4 regions of the Rossellomorea sp. NRS-1567 genome follow, and region 3 is predicted to be linked to each of the others. Evidence: riboswitches for the same ligand, from Rfam matches in the RefSeq annotation. Region 3 holds a riboswitch; each other region holds the start of a gene.
What was found. Region 3 has a riboswitch for S-adenosylmethionine ahead of ACIFOD_RS02280 (2,3-diketo-5-methylthiopentyl-1-phosphate enolase). Riboswitches for the same ligand answer to the same signal wherever they lie in the genome.
Positions count from the first base shown of each region.

Region 1: it holds a riboswitch for S-adenosylmethionine, as region 3 does, so the genes downstream of both, mmuP (S-methylmethionine permease) here and ACIFOD_RS02280 (2,3-diketo-5-methylthiopentyl-1-phosphate enolase) in region 3, are expected to answer to the same signal.
Region 2: it holds a riboswitch for S-adenosylmethionine, as region 3 does, so the genes downstream of both, ACIFOD_RS08525 (homocysteine synthase) here and ACIFOD_RS02280 (2,3-diketo-5-methylthiopentyl-1-phosphate enolase) in region 3, are expected to answer to the same signal.
Region 4: it holds a riboswitch for S-adenosylmethionine, as region 3 does, so the genes downstream of both, ACIFOD_RS04215 (Na+/H+ antiporter NhaC family protein) here and ACIFOD_RS02280 (2,3-diketo-5-methylthiopentyl-1-phosphate enolase) in region 3, are expected to answer to the same signal.

Region 1 covers NZ_JBITPL010000019.1:203,952-208,943, reverse strand. The annotation lists gene thiM (hydroxyethylthiazole kinase) at 1-228, shown strand, start outside; partial or broken gene thiD (bifunctional hydroxymethylpyrimidine kinase/phosphomethylpyrimidine kinase) at 249-1,061, shown strand; gene thiE (thiamine phosphate synthase) at 1,058-1,714, shown strand; gene nei (endonuclease VIII) at 1,814-2,641, opposite strand; SAM riboswitch class I at 2,780-2,886, shown strand; gene mmuP (S-methylmethionine permease) at 2,979-4,391, shown strand; gene mmuM (homocysteine S-methyltransferase) at 4,360-4,992, shown strand, end outside.
Region 2 covers NZ_JBITPL010000014.1:118,956-123,947, reverse strand. The annotation lists gene metX (homoserine O-acetyltransferase MetX) at 143-1,216, opposite strand; gene ACIFOD_RS08525 (homocysteine synthase) at 1,316-2,611, opposite strand; SAM riboswitch class I at 2,920-3,039, opposite strand; gene ACIFOD_RS08520 (trans-sulfuration enzyme family protein) at 3,135-4,274, opposite strand; gene ACIFOD_RS08515 (DUF302 domain-containing protein) at 4,399-4,782, opposite strand; gene ACIFOD_RS08510 (redoxin domain-containing protein) at 4,874-4,992, opposite strand, start outside.
Region 3 covers NZ_JBITPL010000002.1:117,482-122,473, forward strand. The annotation lists gene ACIFOD_RS02265 (1,2-dihydroxy-3-keto-5-methylthiopentene dioxygenase) at 75-587, opposite strand; gene ACIFOD_RS02270 (methylthioribulose 1-phosphate dehydratase) at 584-1,231, opposite strand; gene ACIFOD_RS02275 (2-hydroxy-3-keto-5-methylthiopentenyl-1-phosphate phosphatase) at 1,228-1,890, opposite strand; gene ACIFOD_RS02280 (2,3-diketo-5-methylthiopentyl-1-phosphate enolase) at 1,890-3,104, opposite strand; SAM riboswitch class I at 3,216-3,318, opposite strand; gene ACIFOD_RS02285 (pyridoxal phosphate-dependent aminotransferase) at 3,369-4,553, opposite strand; gene ACIFOD_RS02290 (carbon-nitrogen family hydrolase) at 4,676-4,992, shown strand, end outside.
Region 4 covers NZ_JBITPL010000006.1:49,252-54,243, forward strand. The annotation lists gene ACIFOD_RS04210 (MFS transporter) at 628-1,800, opposite strand; SAM riboswitch class I at 2,264-2,368, shown strand; gene ACIFOD_RS04215 (Na+/H+ antiporter NhaC family protein) at 2,455-3,771, shown strand; gene ACIFOD_RS04220 ((S)-benzoin forming benzil reductase) at 3,863-4,618, opposite strand; gene ACIFOD_RS04225 (divergent polysaccharide deacetylase family protein) at 4,744-4,992, opposite strand, start outside.

The DNA.
Region 1 (4,992 bases), on a different contig from region 3:
ACGGGGACGGGCTGTTTATTATCTTCGGTCATCGGTGCCTTTGCAGCCATTGAAAAAGATCTATTAAAAGCTGCTGTAACGGCAGTTGCCGTTTATGGAATAGCAGCAGAAAAAGCAGCCGGTGTGACATCTGAAAAGGGTCCGGGAAGTTTTCAAATTGAATTCATCGATCAACTTTCCTCCATTTGTGAAGAAGATGCTGCACTTGCAAAAGTAGAGAGAATCTAAAGAGGAAGGGTGGTACAAACATGTCTGTATATAAGGCATTGACGATAGCAGGTTCAGACAGTGGCGGGGGAGCCGGCGTTCAGGCAGATATAAAAACATTCCAGGAGCTTGGTTCCTATGGGATGTCGGTCATCACTGCCGTAACCGCTCAAAACACATTAGGCGTTCAAGGCGTGTATCCCGTTTCCATGGAAGGAATCGTTCAGCAAATGGATTCTATTGGCCAAGACCTGGGGCCACATGCGTTATAAACGGGCATGCTGCATTCCGGTGAAGTCATTGAGGCAGTAAGTGAACGAGTCCGTCATTATGGCTGGACGAATCTTGTGGTGGATCCTGTCATGATTGCAAAAGGCGGAGCCAAGCTTTTACAAGATGAAGCCGTTCGTGCGTTAAAGGAACAATTAATACCTCTTTCTGCTGTCATTACACCCAATTTACCTGAAGCAGAAGTCATCACCGGTATAAAGATTGAAACATTGGACGATCGAAAAGACGCCTCAAAGATCCTGATTGAAATGGGTGCCGGATCAGTCGTTATAAAAGGCGGACATGCCGATGGCGAGCAGGTAATCGACCTCTTTTATGATGGGGAGGAATTTGTGGAAATGGTCTCACCCAGAATCGAGACACCTCATACGCATGGAACTGGATGCACCTTCTCGGCTGCGATTACTGCTCAATTAGCTCAAGGAATGGACATCAAGGAAGCGGTCAAGACGGGGAAAGGGTTTATCCGGGCAGCCATTGAAGACCTACTTGGAATTGGGAATGGTCATGGCCCGACGAATCATTGGGCTTATAATAAGAAGGCATCAGGTGAACGTAAATGATCGATAAGCGGGAGCAATTAAAGGATTCTCTTACTCTTTATTTTATTATGGGAAGCACAAACTGCATGAAGGATCCGGTTTATGTGTTAGAACAGGCAATAGAAGGTGGCATAACCCTCTTTCAATTCCGGGAAAAAGGGCTCGGTGCCTTAGAAGGACAGAAAAAGATGAAACTTGCTGAAAAACTTCAGAAGGTATGCAAGGACGCCGGGATCCCTTTCATCGTAAATGACGATGTGGAATTGGCTTTAGCCATCGATGCTGATGGCATTCATATCGGTCAGGAAGACGAAAGGGCAAGTATCGTACGGGATAAAATCGGTGACAAATGGCTTGGGGTTTCCACTCATACACTTGCCGAAGCGCAGCAGGCGATTGCCGATGGGTCGGATTATTTAGGATCTGGTCCCATCTATCCCACCCTTTCAAAAGACGACACAGTCAAAATTCACGGCTTGGACATCATCAAAAGCTTTCGAATAAACGATATTCCTATCCCGATTGTGGGGATTGGAGGCATCAGTTCAATGAATGCCAAAGAAGTTATTGATGCTGGTGCCGACGGAATCTCGGTAATCTCAGCTATATCAGGTGCCGAAAACATCACAGAAGCGGCGAGAGAACTGAAGAGAGCCGTTTGTCCCGCCCGATAAATATGAAACCAGGCCTGCCCCAACACGTTAACTCCATTAACGTGTTGGGGCAGGCCTTATTTGACGATTCAAGTAACAAATGGATTGACAAATATTGCGTTATCCTTCGATTCCCTGACAAACCGGACAATAGTACAGCCTTCTTGAAGCTGCCACCGTCTTCTCGATTTCACTTCCACAGATGAAGCAAGACGCACCTTCCCGGTTAAAGACCCAGTGACGATAACGGGAGCGCTTCACTCCTTGACTTTTCAGCTTCTGCGCAAGGTCGGGATCATTGGTGATCCCACCAGTCTCATACGACTGCTTTACTAAACCCATGACAGCATGAGCTGCTTTGTTTAATTGATTTTCTGTACAATCGACTGGCCTTAGGGAAGGATGAATGCCAGCAACAAACATGATTTCAGATCGCAAATAATTTCCGATTCCGGCTACGAAACCTTGATCCAGCAATAGAATCGACCATTTGCGGTTTCGGAATCGTTTGTCCTTCATCCGTTCCATCAGCTCATCTACTGATACCTCTTCGCTTAAAAGATCCGGTCCTACTTTTGAGACGAATGGGTGCCCGGGCACTTCTTCGTCACGAAGAACCTCGATATCCGATGCACTATAGAGAAGTGCCGACTTTTTCTCATTATGTAGAGCCAACCTGAGCTGTCGGTTGGTTTTCGGGTAGTTATATGTGTTTCTGATATACCATTTTCCGTAAAGTTGATTGTGAGAGTAAATGGTGTATCCGTTGTCAAAGCGGATGAGCATGGCTTTTCCTTTCGTGTCCACTCTCTTCACGATCGATCCTTTTAATAGGTCTTCGTAATCTTCCAAATGAGGGAAGGCAAAGTATACATCTTGTACGGTTTTATTCTTAAGAGCGCGCTCGACTCCATCAGCCGCTCTTCTGATTTCCGGACCTTCTGGCATGGCGGTTTCTCCTTTTTTAGTATAGTTATTCCCTTTTTAATCCTTAATGTAACATTCGGATAGGCTGGGCTACTAATCTATTTCATGGTCTTGACATTATTCCAATATATTGATAAAGTTTTAAAAAATCTAAATATTTTCTTATCCAGAGAGGTGGAGGGACTGGCCCTTTGAAGCCTCAGCAACAGGTCTGTGAAGATACTGTGCTAATTCCAGCGGGTGATTCAAACCCTGATAGATAGGAGCAATCTTTTATTTGTCGGTGACGCACTCGTTTAGGGTGCGTTTTTTGTTTGTTCACCCATTCTTCAATACATTTAGAAGGAAGGGTGTTTGTATGGAAAAGGCAGGACAGAGTTTTAAAAGGAAGATGAAGACGCGGCATTTGGTGATGCTGTCTCTTGGAGGGGTGATCGGAACCGGGCTTTTCTTGAGTTCGGGGTACACGATCCATCAGGCTGGACCGTTTGGGACGATCCTTGCTTATTTGATTGGGGCGCTGGTGGTGTATCTTGTGATGCTTTGTTTAGGCGAGCTTTCTGTCCATATGCCGGAGACGGGATCCTTTCATAGTTATGCTACAAAATTCATTGGTCCTGGGACCGGTTATACGGTGGGCTGGTTATATTGGCTGACATGGACAGTGGCATTGGGGTCGGAGTTTACGGCGGCTGGCTTGATGATGCAGCGCTGGTTTCCTTCGATTAGTGTATGGATTTGGAGCGCGGTCTTTGCTGCGTTGATTTTTGTCCTTAATGCGTTGTCAGTGCGGTTTTTTGCTGAATCTGAATTTTGGTTTTCTTTAGTAAAAGTGATTGCGATTGTTGCGTTTATTGTGATTGGGACAGGGGCGATCGTCGGTTTCATCCCCCTCAGTCATTCAGAGCCCGCTCCGCTTTTCACGAATATCACAAGTTTTGGATTGTTTCCGAACGGGGCATTTGCCATCTTGATGACCATGCTTGCCGTGAATTTTGCCTTTTCAGGTACAGAATTGATCGGGGTTGCGGCGGGAGAAACAGAGAATCCATCAAAATCGATTCCTAAAGCCATCCGTACCACGCTTGTGAGATTGATCATCTTTTATGTAGGGACGATTGTCGTATTATCTGCTCTAATACCGAGCCAGTCAGCCGGTGTATTGGAAAGTCCTTTCGTAGCGGTACTTGGTCGGATTGGAATCCCGTATGCCGCCGATATTATGAATTTTGTGATCATAACGGCCATTTTATCAGCGGCAAACTCAGGTCTGTATGCTTCTTCCAGAATGCTATGGTCGCTTTCAGATAAGCAAACGATCTCACCGATTTTCGCCAAATTGACTGAAAAGGGAGTCCCTCTCAATGCGATTGTATGCAGCATGCTTGGAGGGGGGCTAGCCTTGCTTTCAAGCATCATTGCACCGGGGACGGTCTACATCGTATTGGTTTCGGTCTCAGGTCTTGCGGTGGTGATCGTGTGGATGAGCATTAGTGCTGCCCAGTTTCTATTTCGAAGACAGTACATAAGGGAAGGAAACGATGTGAAAGACCTGGCTTATCGGACGCCGCTCTATCCACTCGTTCCCATTGCGGCATTTCTGCTTTGTCTCGCTTCCTGTATCGGCATTGCCTTTGATCCCACTCAGAGGATAGCCCTTTATTGCGGAATCCCGTTTATCGCCCTTTGCTATGGAAGCTATCATCTAACACAATACGTAAAGAAAAGAGGAACAGGTTATGTCGAATCAACTGAAGCTGAATCCCATTGATGCTATTTTACAAAAACATTCCCCACTTATTTTAGATGGAGCGTTAGCCACAGAGCTGGAAACCCATGGCTGTGATTTAAACGATCCCCTTTGGTCTGCCCGTGTACTCCTTGAAAAACCGGAAGCGATTGAGAAAGTTCATGCTGATTATTTCCGTGCAGGAGCCGATTGTGCGATTACAGCCAGCTACCAGGCAACGGTGGATGGTTTTCGAAAGCGCGGAATAGAGAAACCAGAAACGCTGGAATTAATCAAAAAAACGGTTACTCTTGCCAAACAGGCTCGGGATGAATTTTGGAAGGAAGATAAGGGAAATTCGAATCGGCCGAAACCAATCGTTGCAGGTTCTGTAGGACCATACGGGGCATACCTTGCTGACGGCTCTGAATACGTTGGGAACTATGGAGTAAGCGATCAACATTTAGCAGATTTCCATTTTCCCCGAATCCAGGCACTAGTGGAGGCGGGTGCTGATTTGTTGGCGTTTGAGACCATCCCGTCCTTGCAGGAAGCAAGAGTACTCGCGTCACTTTTGAAAGAATTTCCGGATACCTGTGCCTGGCTGTCTTTTTCTTTAAAGGATGGAGAGACGATAAGTGAT
Region 2 (4,992 bases), on a different contig from region 3:
ATAGATAAGAGTGGCGCGACTAAGGACGCCAGCCTTTCTTATCCAACGAAAAAGACACCACACAAAAACGCGCTAAGGCGGTGCGATGTCTTTGCTTATCTAACTATATGCCGGAGGGGGACGAGTTATGATAAGAGAGCTCTTATTTTGTACCTGTAAAAACTCTTTGAACGTGATAGTTATTGAGATGAGAAGCAATGATCCCTCCCCACTTTTCAAATTCCACCAGAAACCCGTCATGGCCAAAGGAGGTGGAGATAAAGTAATGTTCACTCCTTGGTACAAGTTGTGTAAACTCCTTTAGATAGTGAGGTGAATAAATTAAATCTCCTTCATAACTGATCGAAATCAGTTCGCACTGATAGTTCTTCGCTACTTCTTCTTTTCCTCCCCTTCCTCTTCCGATATCATGTGAGTTCATCGCTTTCAGCAGAGTAAGGTAACTGTTTGGGTCAAACCGCTTTCCTAATTTCTTTCCTTGGTAATCGAGATAGCTTTCGACATTGAACCTTTCATTTTGCTTTTCACGTTGGAAACGCTGATCGAACAGCTCCTGTGTCCGGTACGTGACCATACCGACCATTCTGGCAATCTCTAACCCTTTTAGAATAGCGCCTGGTGGATAATGCCCCTTTTGAAACTCGGGGTCCTCTTCAATCGCTGTGATTCCGATGTGATTATAAGCGAGACCGTAATCATTTAAGGCAGGGGTGACGGCAAGAGCGAATACTTTATTTATATAGGCAGGATACAGGGCCCCCCATTCTAAGGCCTGCATCCCTCCCAGCGAACCTCCGATGACCGCTTCGATGTGGTCCATTGAAAGTTGTTGGAGTGCTTTATATTGGGCATGGACCATGTCCCTTATCGTAATACCCGGGAAGTCCGGACCGTAACGCTCTCCCGTATGTTGATTGGTGGATGCCGGTCCGGTACTTCCTTCACATCCTCCTAATACATTAAAGGCAATCACATTAAAATGTTCGGTATCAATATACGACCCGGGCCCGATCAGTCCGTCCCACCAGCCGCGGTCTTCACTCGTCCCCTTTACGATATGGGTCCCGGTGAGGGCATGGCAAACCAGTATGGCCGGTCCGTCTTTGTTTCCTGTTCGTTCATACGTAAGATCTACATTTTTCAACGTGGTGCCTGACTCTAATGTTAGGGATGGGATGGTAATGGAGCTCACTTCATATGTGTATGGCTTCTCCATTCCTCCACCTCCTTTTTTTGGTGTTGTGGCGGGGGGATAAGGATTTTACCCCGTATACCCCCGCGTGTTAAATCTTCCCTGACTAAAAAATTCCTCCTATTATACCCGCGATGTTTCCAATGCGACTTCAATGGCATGATCCAAGTCCTCGATCAGGTCTTTCGCAGACTCTAATCCAACAGAAAGTCTCACCAGATCCTCGGTTACCCCAGTCGCACGGATTTCCTGGTCGTTTAATTGCTGATGGGTCGTGGAAGCCGGATGGATGATCAGTGATTTCGCATCTCCTACGTTGGCAACATGAGACCAAAGGGAGATATTATCGACTACTTTCCGTCCCGAATCCCTGCCGCCTTTAATACCAAAGACGACGATGGAACCCGCTCCGTTTTTCAAATATTTTTGAGCAAGTTTATGAGACGGATGCTGCGGCAATCCTGGATAGGATACCCAAGCGACACCATTATGCTGATCTAAATGCTCCGCAATTTTCAAGGCATTCTCTGTGTGACGTTCGATGCGAAGATGCAGCGTTTCTAATCCCTGCAGCAATAGGAATGCGTTTTGCGGACTTAAGCACGCTCCCAAATCACGAAGCAGCTGTACTCTTAATTTTGTAATAAAGGCTGCCGGTCCTACATCCTGTGCATAGCGAAGTCCATTATAGCTCCGGTCCTCTTCCGTGAAGCCCGGGAACTTTTCATGATTCCAATCGAACTTCCCACCGTCAATGACGACTCCCCCAATTGCTGTACCATGACCGCCAATCCATTTTGTTGCAGAGTGGATGACGATATCAGCTCCATACTCGATTGGCTTACATACATATGGAGTGGCAAAGGTATTATCGATGATCAATGGGATGTGATGGTCATGAGCCACTTTTGCTACCGCTTCAATATCAAGCACATGTAGACTTGGATTTCCGATTGTCTCAGCGAATACCGCTTTCGTTTTAGGAGTGATCGCTTTGCGGAAATTTTCCGGGTCGGTCGGATCTACAAAATGCACCTTGATTCCGTATTTCGGGAGAGTGGTAGAGAATAGATTATAGGTTCCACCGTAGAGATTGGTAGCTGCTACAATTTCATCACCTGCTCCGGCGATATTCAAGATTGATAGTGAGATAGCGGCCATCCCGGATGAAACACCCAGTGCTCCGATCCCCCCTTCTAGAAGTGCAAGGCGCTTTTCCAACACGTCTACTGTCGGGTTCATGATTCGGGTATAAATGTTTCCCGGTTCTTCAAGGGCAAATAATTTTGCCGCATGATCACTGTTATCGAAAACGTAGGATGTCGTTTGATAAATGGGCACTGCTCTAGAGCCTGTTGATGGATCCGGCTCCTGGCCACCGTGAAGAAGTAGTGTGTCGAAATCGAATGATTTTGTCATAGAGAATTCCTCCTGAAATGTTTTTGGTATTTGGGTTTTCGTTTGGCGGTTGGATGTTTTGGACGTTTGCCTGTTAATGTTGGTTGGGTTTTTGCCTGTTGAATTTTAGTGATAATTTGACTGTTGAGTTTGGGATAATATTTGACTGTTAAATATCGACCCATTCTCTCCTGTTAATTTCCGGCCAAAATTCTCCTGTTGAACTCAGAAACTGAAAAGTCGAAGAAGTATATTTTCCTAAGAAGATAGAAGAGGAAAAAACAAAAAACCCTCTTCCTAAGAAGAGGGTCTATTTTAATAGGGTCCTCCTCTTATCTTTCAGGCAGATCGCCTGCAGGAATTAGCACCTTTTCATGTGACGCTATAATGCGCACATGAAGGTTGCCGGGTTTCATCGGGCCTAGTCCCTCCACCTCTCTGGATAAGAGCATGTAGTTGTCAATGTGAAAATTCTTGCGTTGAGATGAATTATAAGGGGTAACCGACCTTAACGTCAAGGGTATTTTTAGAATTTTTCCATTATTTAATTTTTAACAGAAGCTGCAATCGCTTCGTTCAATTGCACGACGATGTCTTCCCCATCCTCAATACCTAACGATATGCGCACGACATGTGTGTTTATTCCGAGTTTTTCCTGCGCATCTTTCGGTAGAGCACGATGAGACGTTCCTAATGGGTAGGAAACCGTCGTCTCTACACCGGCAAGGGAAGGGATGATTTTAATCCAGGCAAGTGATTTGAAAAATGTGCTGATATCACATGTGTTGGATAGCTCGATCGTTACGATTGCGCCATTTCCTTTTTTGGATAAATCGGTTGGGTAATAGACTTTCTTTACATATTCATTTGCTCGAAGGTCTGCCGCAAGAACTTCGGCATTTCTTGCTTGTGTTCCCATACGAAGAGCCAGTGTTTTCGCTCCACGGCAAGTCAGCCACGCTTCAAATGGACTTAAGTTCGAACCGATGTTGACGACTTTTTCTCTCGCTTTTTGAACCAGTTCTTCTTTTCCAACTAAGACTCCTGCTGTGATATCACTGTGTCCACCGATATACTTCGTGGCACTGTGTGCGACCAGGTCCACCCCTTCTAAGAAAGGCTGGCGCATAAACGGTGTGGCAAATGTGTTGTCGATCATCGTTTTCAGGTTGTGTTTTTCCGCGAATTCGACCATTTTCGGGATATCTTCCACTCGCATAAACGGGTTTGTGACGGTCTCACTGTAGAGGAGTTTGGTTTGTGGAGTAATGGCCTCCTCTAATTCTTCCACACTTGTAAAATCAACGAATGAAGTGGAAATACCGAATGATTTCAGCTCTTCTTTCAGCATATGGAACGTACCGCCGTATAAATCCTCAGCGGCAATAATATGATCGCCTGATTGCACAACAGCAAGGATTCCAACAAGGATGGCCGATAATCCAGAAGAGGTTGCGACACCTGCCTGGGCTCCTTCCAAGTCAGCTACCATCTTACCAAGCTCGTCTGTATTCGGATTTCCCGTTCTTGTGTAGAGATAAGGTGATTTCCCTTCATAGAAACCCTCCAACTCTTCTAAAGAGGTAAAAGAAAAGGCAGATGTTTGATAAATCGGTGTCGTCTTACTGCGGATTTCCTCAGTTCCTTTTAACTGACTATGTACGACCTTCGTTGTGAACTTCATCTCTGTCATCCTTCCTGAATCAACGTATTTTTAAAAGTGTATCATATTCAGAAGATTGTGAGGAGTAGGATGTACCCGAAGGCATAAAAAAACACCTGCCCAATTGCAACAGGTGCTCTGCGTTTTATTGAACGTTATCTAAACATCCGATCAGGCGATTTTCAATATCCAATGCCAGGTTTTTCAATTTATCGTTATCCACCATTTCGATCAGCTTGCTTGGCTTTGCCATACCGATTTTGGTTGCTCCGCCTTCTGTGTATACCGTCACTTTACAAGGGAGGAAGTAGCTTACGAGCATGCTTTCTTCCAGCACCTTTTTAGCTTCATGTGGATTACACACCTCTAATACGACTACTTCTTCATTGAAATCAAGGCCCTTATCCTGCAGCTTCTGGGCAAGATCGAGATTCCATAGCACGCCAAAGCTTTCATCTTTCAGAGCGGTTTCTACCGCTTCCACTGCTTCTTTCACACTCATTGAAACTTCCTTTGTGTAATGAAACATGTTCATATCTCCTCCTTTTTTTATCACATTCTTTTAATACCTCATAGCGTATAAGGTCAAACATCGATATTCAGAGGTCCGTCCCTCTCCATTATTCCATTCCTTCCACCATTTTACCCATCATTTCTTCGTTCATGGGGCCGACGATTTTGTGTTGGATGATGCCTTTGGTGTCGATCATGTAGGTTGTGGGGATAGTGAAGGCCCGGT
Region 3 (4,992 bases):
CCGCCAAATATCTCTTCTACTAAAAACAAAAGGATAGACAATGGTTTCCACCTTTCGCCTACCCAAAAGTTATATTAATAGATTGGTACCCAGCCTTCCTGTGTGACGAAAATACGGACGGCAACTACTTGCTTGTCTTCACTCAATGTAAAATAATGGCGGATGTTTTCAGGAACTGAAATTAAGTCACCCGGGTTTAGATGCACTTCAAAGAAATTACCATTACTTCCTTGAATGACAAATACACCATGTCCGTTTACAATAAAACGGACTTCATCATCTGTGTGATGATGCTCCTGTTGGAAATTCCTTAAAAGCTCTTCAAGATTTGGTGTTCGCTCGGAAAGGGAAATCACATCCCAGGCCTGATATCCTCTTCGCTCTGAAATATCTTCAATCTCCTCTTTAAAAGCAGACAGAATTTCCGCTTTATCATCTTCGGTTAAAGCGTATCGGTCCCTTAGTCCTACGTCCAGCTTTCCAATATTCCAATGCTCATATATGACTCCTTGTTCACTTAAATACCTCACTACCTCTTCCTGATTATCAATGACCTGATTTTTTCCCTGGATTTTGATTGTCGTCATAATCGTACTCCTCCTTTAGTAATGGATCCCGCGTTCGTTATAGATAAAAGAGTGAGTTGATATTGAAACATAAACTCACAAGCTTCTAATAGTTTCTTAGCTTCAAAACCGGTTCTTCCCCATACTGTAATCCCGTGGTTGCGAATGAGCACTGCTCCTTTGTCTGCTTTAATAAAGGACCGAAACTCCTCGGCAAGCGTCGGGATATGCGCATGATTACAAATGATTGGAATGGACAAAGAATCATCTTCCTCCCATTTATCCCAAGCTTTAATTAATTCTTGGTTTCTGAATGTGACGACACCTTCATCCCCATACAGTTCACTGATCACATTATTCGCAACGGTATGAACGTGTAAGCTGCATCCCGCTGAACTTTCTGTAAAAACATGACTGTGCAGCAATGTTTCGGCTGATGGTCGTGCAGGAGTATCCTGGATGGCCTCACCACGTGCGTTTACGAGCAGGAAATCTTCTTCTGTTTGCTTCCTTTTATCCTTTCCACTTGCCGTAACCAGGAAAGTAGCAGGGGAAGAACTCACTCGCATCGCAAGGTTCCCGCTCGTTCCCATAAACCAATCCCTCGCTGCCAGTTCCCTTTTAATATCAGCGAGTTCTTCCCACTCCGATTGATAGGAATTCATATTTTCACTCCTCTTTCAATGACGTCCATACAATCGTGGAAGGATTCAAACGGATGATAGGGTATTCCTTTTTCTTCACATGTATGTGCCAAATAGTCTCTGGCGATCACAGTGTCTCCAAGCTTTGCCATTTCGATATCTGTTACAGAATCCCCTATCACAATGACCTCCGTACCTTTTGTTAAAGACAGCATCCTCAAGATGGAAGGCTTGCAGCATCCACATCCTTTGCTTTCACAGTGATCATCGCAAGGATGTGGCCAATGAATCTCTATGGTTGAATCGTTAAAGTTTGCTTCATTACAATAAATCCCATTAAAAGGCCCATAATCTTTTAGTAAAGGATGAACAAAGAAGTCGATTCCACCGCTTACGATATACAAAGGAATCTCATGTTCTTTTGTATACTCTACAAACTCCTTAAACCCTTTACGTATGATTGCTGTGTCTAATAGATACTGAATCATTTCCTCTTTCTGTGATGAAGGAATAAGTGAAAATAGCTTGCTTACCCCTTCTTTAATGGACAACGACTGATTTAAGATGCCGTCTTTGATAGGTTCCCATTCTGGAGGGGCAAAGGATTTCATCAACGAGATGATATTGTCGGTTTCTGTAATCGTTCCATCAAAATCACAAAAAATGATCGGACGCGTCACTATACCTTTACCTCCTCTCCCCATAGGGATAGTGCTTTACGAAGCTCACCATGAGTATCTGCAGCATCTGTGAGAGTCTCTCCCATTAAAACTGCCTCAATTGCTTGGACGAATGCCTTTCCCCCTCCAATTGCCCCATCTGGATGGCCATGGATGCCACCCCCTGCATTAATGACACAGTCTACACCAAAATCCTTCACCAAATGCGGTACAAGCGCAGGATGAATGCCTGCTGACGGTACCGGCAATGCTCTTCTTAGATGATCATCATCCTTCGTTAACTCATGGCTGAGGGACAGGACTTGGTTCTTTTCTAATGCGACACTTCCGTATGGAGATGGAAATAAAGAAAAATCAGCTCCGGCCATGCGTAGGAATTTCCCTAACCATAAAGAATAGCTCACACCATATGCAGGAGATGAAGCAACAGCACCTGCAAATGCAGGATGGGCCATAATCGGCAACCTGATCTCAGGGTCCTCCCTCAATTCCTGGAGAACATCCAGGCCGTAAGTAAACACATTGAATAAAAGGGCTTGGGCTCCAAGCTCACGTGCTTTTCTTGCTTTATCACGTAATTCTGAAGTCCTTCCTGTCAGGTTTACAGCATACAGTGTTTTCTTGCCTGTCTCTTCATACAGCTCGTGTAACACTTTTTTCCCTATACTGATCCTCTCAGTGAAAGGTGTCAGTGAATTATCAAAGAGAATCTCATCGTCTTTTACTAGGTCAACTCCCCCAAGAGCCTGGGCCCTTAATTGAGTTTCAAGGTAGGTAAGATCCCTGCCGATTACGCCTTTAAAGATGCTCATTAACAGGGGTCTATCTTGTACTCCCGTCAGCTCCCTTATTCCCTCTATTCCAAACCGTGGTCCAGGATAGGCTTTTTTCAATTCACTGGAAAACTCTATATCTACTAATTTCACTTCACCATCCAGGGAAAGCTTGCCGAATACCGTAGTAAGGATGGCCGGAATATCATTGGAATAATTATGACCGGGATAGCCAATCTGCACTTCACCCCGGGAGCCACCTTCCTCTTCCCACTCCTTTACGGAAACGACTCTCCCCTTGTACTTCCGCAATTGATCCTGTTCCAGGAGAGGTAAGTCCGTCCATGAACCGACCGTCAATCCCAGGGCGATCCCTTCTGCCTTTTTCTCGAATGAACCACTCTTTCCCTTCAGTTCATATGTAGCTATCACTTCACTCATTGTTGTCCTGCCTCCTTTTAATAATGCTATTTTAGCCGCAAGTTGACTTCATAAGCCTGTGCAAACCAAAAAACCTCTTCCAAATAAGAAGAGGTTTGCATTCGTCACTCTTTCTTATCTGTCAGCATTATTGCTGCAAGAATTAGCACCGTGCTTGAATAAGTCGGTTGCCGGGCTTCATTGGGCTTGTCCCTCCGCCTGCTCTTGATAAGAATTTCATTATTCATTATTTCAGTTGGATTATTGCACCAATTTCAACTTCTGTCAATCCCTTTTGTGGAATAATTCTAAATTTTCTATACGCGAAATCGCTTCTTTTATCCGCTCGTTTGTGGTTAATAGTCCTACTCGTACATACCCTTCTCCGAATTCTCCAAAGCCTACACCCGGGGCTACAGCGACTTTGATTTTTTCAAGTAAATAAGTAGAGAACTCTACAGAGCTGAATCCATCAGGTACTTTTAACCAGGCGAAGAAGGAACCTTGTGGAGCTTTTACATCCCACCCTATATCCTGAAGTCCGGAGATTAATAGTTTTCTCCTTTCTTCGTATGTTGAAACCAGTGCATCTACACATTCCTGGGAACTTAAAAGGGCAGTGGTAGCCGCTTCTTGAATAGCACCGAACAGACTCACATATAAGTGATCTTGCAGGAGGTTGATCGCTTCTATGACACTTTTATTCCCTACTGCAAACCCCACTCTCCAACCAGCCATATTATACGTTTTCGATAATGTATAAATCTCAATCCCCACATCCTTTGCTCCATCTGTTTCCAAGAAGCTTATGGGCTTATTTCCATCAAACCCAATAGCTCCATAGGCAAAATCATGTACAACACATATATCATGCTGATTGGCAAGAGTGACTGTTTCTTCAAAGAATGATTTTGTGGCGATTGCTCCAGTAGGGTTATTAGGGTAGTTCAGAAACATTAGCTTCGCATTTTCCAGCTCATTACGGGAGTGTTCACGATAATCAGGCAGGAATCCATTCTCCTCTCGTAGTGGCATTTTAATCATACGAGCTTCTGCCAATGCTACCCCTGATAAATAATCGGGATAACCGGGATCGGGCACCAATACCCCATCACCAGGATTCAATAAACATTGAGGGATTTCAACTAACCCGGCTTTTCCTCCGAACAGAACGGCTACCTCTGTTTCCGGGTCTAATTCCACACCGTATTCACGCAGGTAGAAAGCCGCAATCGCCTCTTTAAAGGACGATAAGCCGCGAAATGGAGGATACTTATGATTGGACGGGGAAGCTGCTGCTTCTGTCAGTTTCTCCACAATATGTGGAGGAGTCGGTTGATCCGGATTTCCCTGGCCCAAATTAATGACATCATGTCCCTCTTTGACCACAGCATTCACTGTTTTTGCGAGGGATGCGAAAAATTGTTCAGGTAATAAATCTAATCGTTTTGCCTTACCAAAGGTTTTCATACACTCACCCACTACATTTTTTTGAAAATTAATTACTTTCAAATTCTAGTCACAAATGATATAACGGGAAATAAAGAATGTAAAGGATTAAATTCCAAAAAGTCATTAATGAGGTGAAAGAAATGATTCAAAAGATAGGTCTTGCTCAGATGGATATTGTGTTCGGACACCCAGAAGAAAACAAGAAAAAAGTAGAGAAATGGGTGAAAAAAGCAAGTGACGACGGCTGTGATACGGTTGTGCTCCCTGAGCTGTGGACGACTGGATATGACCTTACAAGAATGGATGAAATCGCTGATGAAGGAGCAAAGGATTCAACCTCCTTCCTGTCTGCCCTGTCAAAGAAATATTCCATTCACATTGTAGGTGGTTCTGTTGCACAGAAAACGCAGGATGGGGTGTCCAACACGCTTTTAGTTACGAATTCAAAAGGCGAGTT
Region 4 (4,992 bases), on a different contig from region 3:
AATATTATTCTAACTGGTATTTATATAATTTTCAATGAATACTTATCCTTCTTCTACCACAATTCATGTTTTTCAAAACCTTTTAAGAAAACTTTTTTGTTTGCTTATTCTTTCTCCCTCATTATATCAATTGGCTACCATTATAGGAAAATCCTTCCTTTTAATATTTTTTTACAAAAAACGAGACTGGGACAAAACTAAAAAACCACGATATAAAGACGAAAATTAGTAGTGTAGGTTCTTAATACCGCTATTGATTTCCGTGCAAGACTACGCTTTCCGCGGGTAGCGCGTGAGCCTCCTCGGCAAGCCTGCGGGAAGAAAAGCGGAGGGGCTTTGTTCAGAGGCGGGTGGCATAAGGCGAAGCGGCCACGAAGGCGTTCTTTGCCTTCTTGGACGGTTTGACTTATGACATGTGCCTCTAAGCCCCGGAGCTGGACGGGTCTCACATTAGCTACTTTTCCCGCAGGAGTCTTCGTCTTGCACTCCAATCAACCGCTGGAAAGAGCTAAAATCATATGTACCGTAAATAAATAAAAAACCCGAACAAATCTGCCTACTAAAAAGCAGAATAGTTCGGGTTTTACTTAGACTAAAACACTTTTGTCCCAACCTCGCTTTGATGTATTAATAAGCGAGTGCATTTTTCTTTTCTTCTTTCATGAGGACAAAGCAAAGGAAAATACCTAATAGGGATAGGACTGCGAAGAATAAGTACACCGTGTAAATGGAGTACGTTTCATAGATAAAGCCGCCAACAAAGGTACTGAACCAATTCCCCAGTCCGTTTCCGATTGCTGAATATACCGTAACGGCTGTTGCTGTAATGTGGGAAGGCGTGATTTCTTTGATGTAGCGCAGGCCGGCTGGGATGAACAAGCCAATGGCAAGACCTTGCATGACAGCCGATGAATAGACAAGCCACAGGCTAGGTTCTGTAAAGTAAAAGAGCCAGCGGAGCATAGATGCAGCACCTGCCAAGGCAGCGACTGTTAACAAACCGAATTTATCTATCCATCCACCGGCGACCCTCATAAAGGGAACCTCCGATAACACTGCAATCAGGAACGCGAGACCAATTCCCGCATATGTTCCTCCTGAATCTTCTACAAATAATCCGAAATACACATTATTTGCTAGATTCGGACCGAACACTAAGAAAGTGACCGATAAAAAGATGAGGAACTTTTTCATCGTGAATAATTCCTTCATTCCTGCCTTTAAATCAAGCTTTGCTGCCGCTCTCTCTTTCGGAAACCGGAAGGAAAGGAATCCGGAGAGAACTAAACAGATAAAGAAAGAGTAAAAAATGATGGTAGGCCCGATAAATCCTTCTGAAAGTCTTCCCATTATAAAGACTGCTATACCAAAGCCCAAAGAACCGAACAAACGGATATTTCCGTAGTTATACCGGACCTTACTTGTATACTTCAAGCTGATACTATCGGAAACGGGAATGATCGCACTTTGGAAAATGGCAACTAGAATGGCCACGATAAGGAGTCCATAGTAAAAGTCCATAAACAAGTAACCGAGTGCAAAGATTCCCGCCACTAAAGAGGTTAAACCAAGAACCACGGTGGGACGATTGGTCGTGTCACTCACCATTCCCCAAATTGGCTGGAAGAAAATCATCATGATGGGACCTACAGACATGATCGTTCCAATCTGATAGCCATTTAACCCCACGCTTTCGCTCAAATACACACTGAGTAAGGGATATAAACTACCAACACCGAAGAACGTTAATAAGTAAAATCCTTGTAAAGTAAAAATTTGATTTCGTACTGTTCTTTCCACTACCGTATCCCCCAAGATGTTTTTTGTCTTCCTTATAGTAGACCTTGAACGTTCAATTGTCTATGAGTTTATGCCTTATTATGGATAAAGTCATGCTTTTTTAGATTTTCTGGTGCCGGGAAGGAATGTATCGTCCAGCTACGGCGGCTAGTCCCTCGAGGTCATAAGCCAATAACGACAAAAAGGCAAAAAGCGCCTTTCCGCCGTTCTTGTCTTATGCTTGTCGGGACTGAACGAGCCGCCTCCGCTTTTGTTTCATCCAGCTACGGCGGCTAGTCCCTCGAGGTCATAAGCCAATAACGACAAAAAGGCAAAAAGCGCCTTTCCGCCGTTCTTGTCTTATGCTTGTCGGGACTGAACGAGCCGCCTCCGCTTTTGTTTCAGAAAAATTTCCCGTTTGACTTTTTCGAGTAAACCCTTTAAAGTATGGAAGTATATTTTAAATCAACTAAATACGATATTCTTCTTATCCAGAGAGACGGAGGGACTGGCCCTGCGATGTCTCGGCAGCGGACTCATATTGAGTGCTGTGCCACATCCAGCAAGCGAAATGCTTGAAAGATAAGAGGAGTGTTTCGTTCTTTTGAAACCTCTTCTTATTCCGGAAGAGGTTTTTTGTATTTTAGTAAATTGGACGACAAAGGAGTGTTAGGAATGAATCAAGAAAAAGGAAATCTATTGGCGTTACTGCCTTTGATCATATTTGTTTCTCTGTTCCTTGGAGCAGGCATCATTTCAGGAGACTTTTATGCCTTTCCTGTACTAGTATCAATTGTCATCGCATCCGTTGTAGGTCTGTTGATGAACCGAAAAGAGACGTTAACGGCTAAGATTGAGCGTTTTGCTAAAGGATCCGGTCACCCTGATATCATGATCATGGTCTTTATCTTCCTGTTAGCGGGAGCGTTTTCCGGAGTAGCTGAAAAGATGGGAGCCGTTGATTCAACTGTAAACTTCGCCCTATCCGTGCTGCCTGGTAACTTGATCATTGTGGGATTATTTATTATCGCTGCTTTCATTTCGTTATCAATGGGTACATCCATGGGAACGATCGCAGCACTCGCGCCAATCGGTGTCGGGATTAGTTCAGGTACAGATATTTCTATGCCCCTTGCCATGGCGACCGTCATTGGAGGAGCGATGTTCGGAGATAACTTATCGTTCATTTCAGATACGACCATTGCAGCTGTTCGTACACAGAAAACGGAAATGAAAGATAAATTTAAAGTCAACTTCTTCATTGTATTACCTGCCGCAATTGTGACAATGGTGATTCTCCTTGTTCTTACTATGGGGAATCAATCTACTGTCGGAGCGGAAAGCTTTAATTGGATTAAAATTCTGCCTTACCTTGGAGTTATCATCGGTGCTCTTGCAGGATTAAATGTGTTTGTCGTTTTGTTAGGCGGAATTGTTTTAGCTGGAATCATTGGATTCATCGATGGAAGCTTTACTCCAGCCAGTTATTTCGGTAGCGTGGCCGATGGAATGACAGGAATGGCAGAGATTGTGATCCTTTCCGTGCTGATCGGCGGGGTTGTCGAACTTATCCGTCATAACGGCGGGATTCAGGCTTTACTTTATCACGCCACTCGCAAAATCAAGTCTCCTCAGGGAGCACAGCTTGCTACTGCAGGATTAGTGAGTTCTACTAACCTGTGCACAGCAAACAACACAATTTCAATCATTATTGCCGGCCCGCTTGCTAAATCGATTAGTGAAAACTATGGGGTGGATGCCCGTAAATCAGCCAGTATCCTTGATATTTTCTCTTGTTCGATTCAAGGATTAATCCCTTACGGAGCACAGGCCCTGTTAGTGGCTGAAGTCGCAGGCATTTCACCAATCAGCATCATCCCATATGCCTTCTACCCGATCTTGATTGCTGTTTGCGGTCTGATTGCCATTCGATTTGCACTACCGAAATTCACACGCAAATCTGCACCGGAAGCAAACCCGGTTCGATCTTAATAGATGAATTTAGAGAGACAAATCCTTTGGGGTTTGTCTCTTTTTTTGATAAGAAAAAAGCAGATTCCGTTTCCGGTAACCTGCTTTCTTTTTATAACAAATCATTTACATGATACAGCTTACCACTTTCAATTTCGCTTTCTGTTACAAGTTTAACCAGTGCACTTGCGACCGTATCGGTTTCACGAAGCATTCCTTCCTCTTTATAGCGCTGGAAGGATTCGACATCGGCAAAGGCTTCTTTAGAGGAGGAACGGATTTCACCTTGCATATCTGTATCCATGACACCAGGGCTGAAGGCAATCACTTGATGTCGGCTATGCTTTTTAGAAAGCTCTAAGCTTACGGTTTCTGTCAGCATATTCACTCCGGCTTTGGTTGCGCAGTAAGTACTCCAGCCATATACAGGGCGACTTCCAGCTCCTGAGCTGATATTGATCATGATCATCTTCGAGTCAGAACCCCGGGCTGCTTTTATCATCTCATTGGTAGCGATCATGGGAGATAGTAAATTCACATGCACACTCGTTTCAAGAGCTTGATTTTCTACTTCACCCGACGGATTGATTGGTGTCACCACACCGGCGTTTTGGACAACATAGACTCTGGTAGGTTTATATCCAAATACTTTTGCTCCCACTTCACGAAAGACCGCTTCTGTTTCTCCTGATTGTGCAAGATCACACGATAGGAAGTCATAAGATACCTCTTTTTCCCCGGCAAGCTTTTGCAGTCTTTCATTATCTGACCTGGAAACATTGATCAAACCTATGCCTTTTTCAATAAATAGCTTGGCAATCGATTCACCTAATCCTCTTGTTGCTCCCGTCACAATTGCATAATCCATATGGAATCATCTCCTTCTTACCTTCTGATTATAAGGGAGAGTCTTCTTATAACAAATAAATAAGCATTGAATTAACGGAAGATTTACAAAGTGGCGGTTGCCCAGCTAAGTGAAAAGGCACACCATCAAGGCATACTCTCATCAATCAAATGATATTCAGGGATTAAATCTGACAGTGGGACAATGGAAGCTTTTTTCTCATAAAGAGGAAGAAACTCTTCAAGCATGGTGGCAACCTTGATTCCTGTGACCCCGACATGACCTATGGCAATGGTTGAAGTGTCACTATCTAATTCTTTAGAAAGGAGCTTGGCTTGCTTTCCGATATGCTGGATGGTATAGACATCATCAAAGAATAATTCGTTCTCAAGATA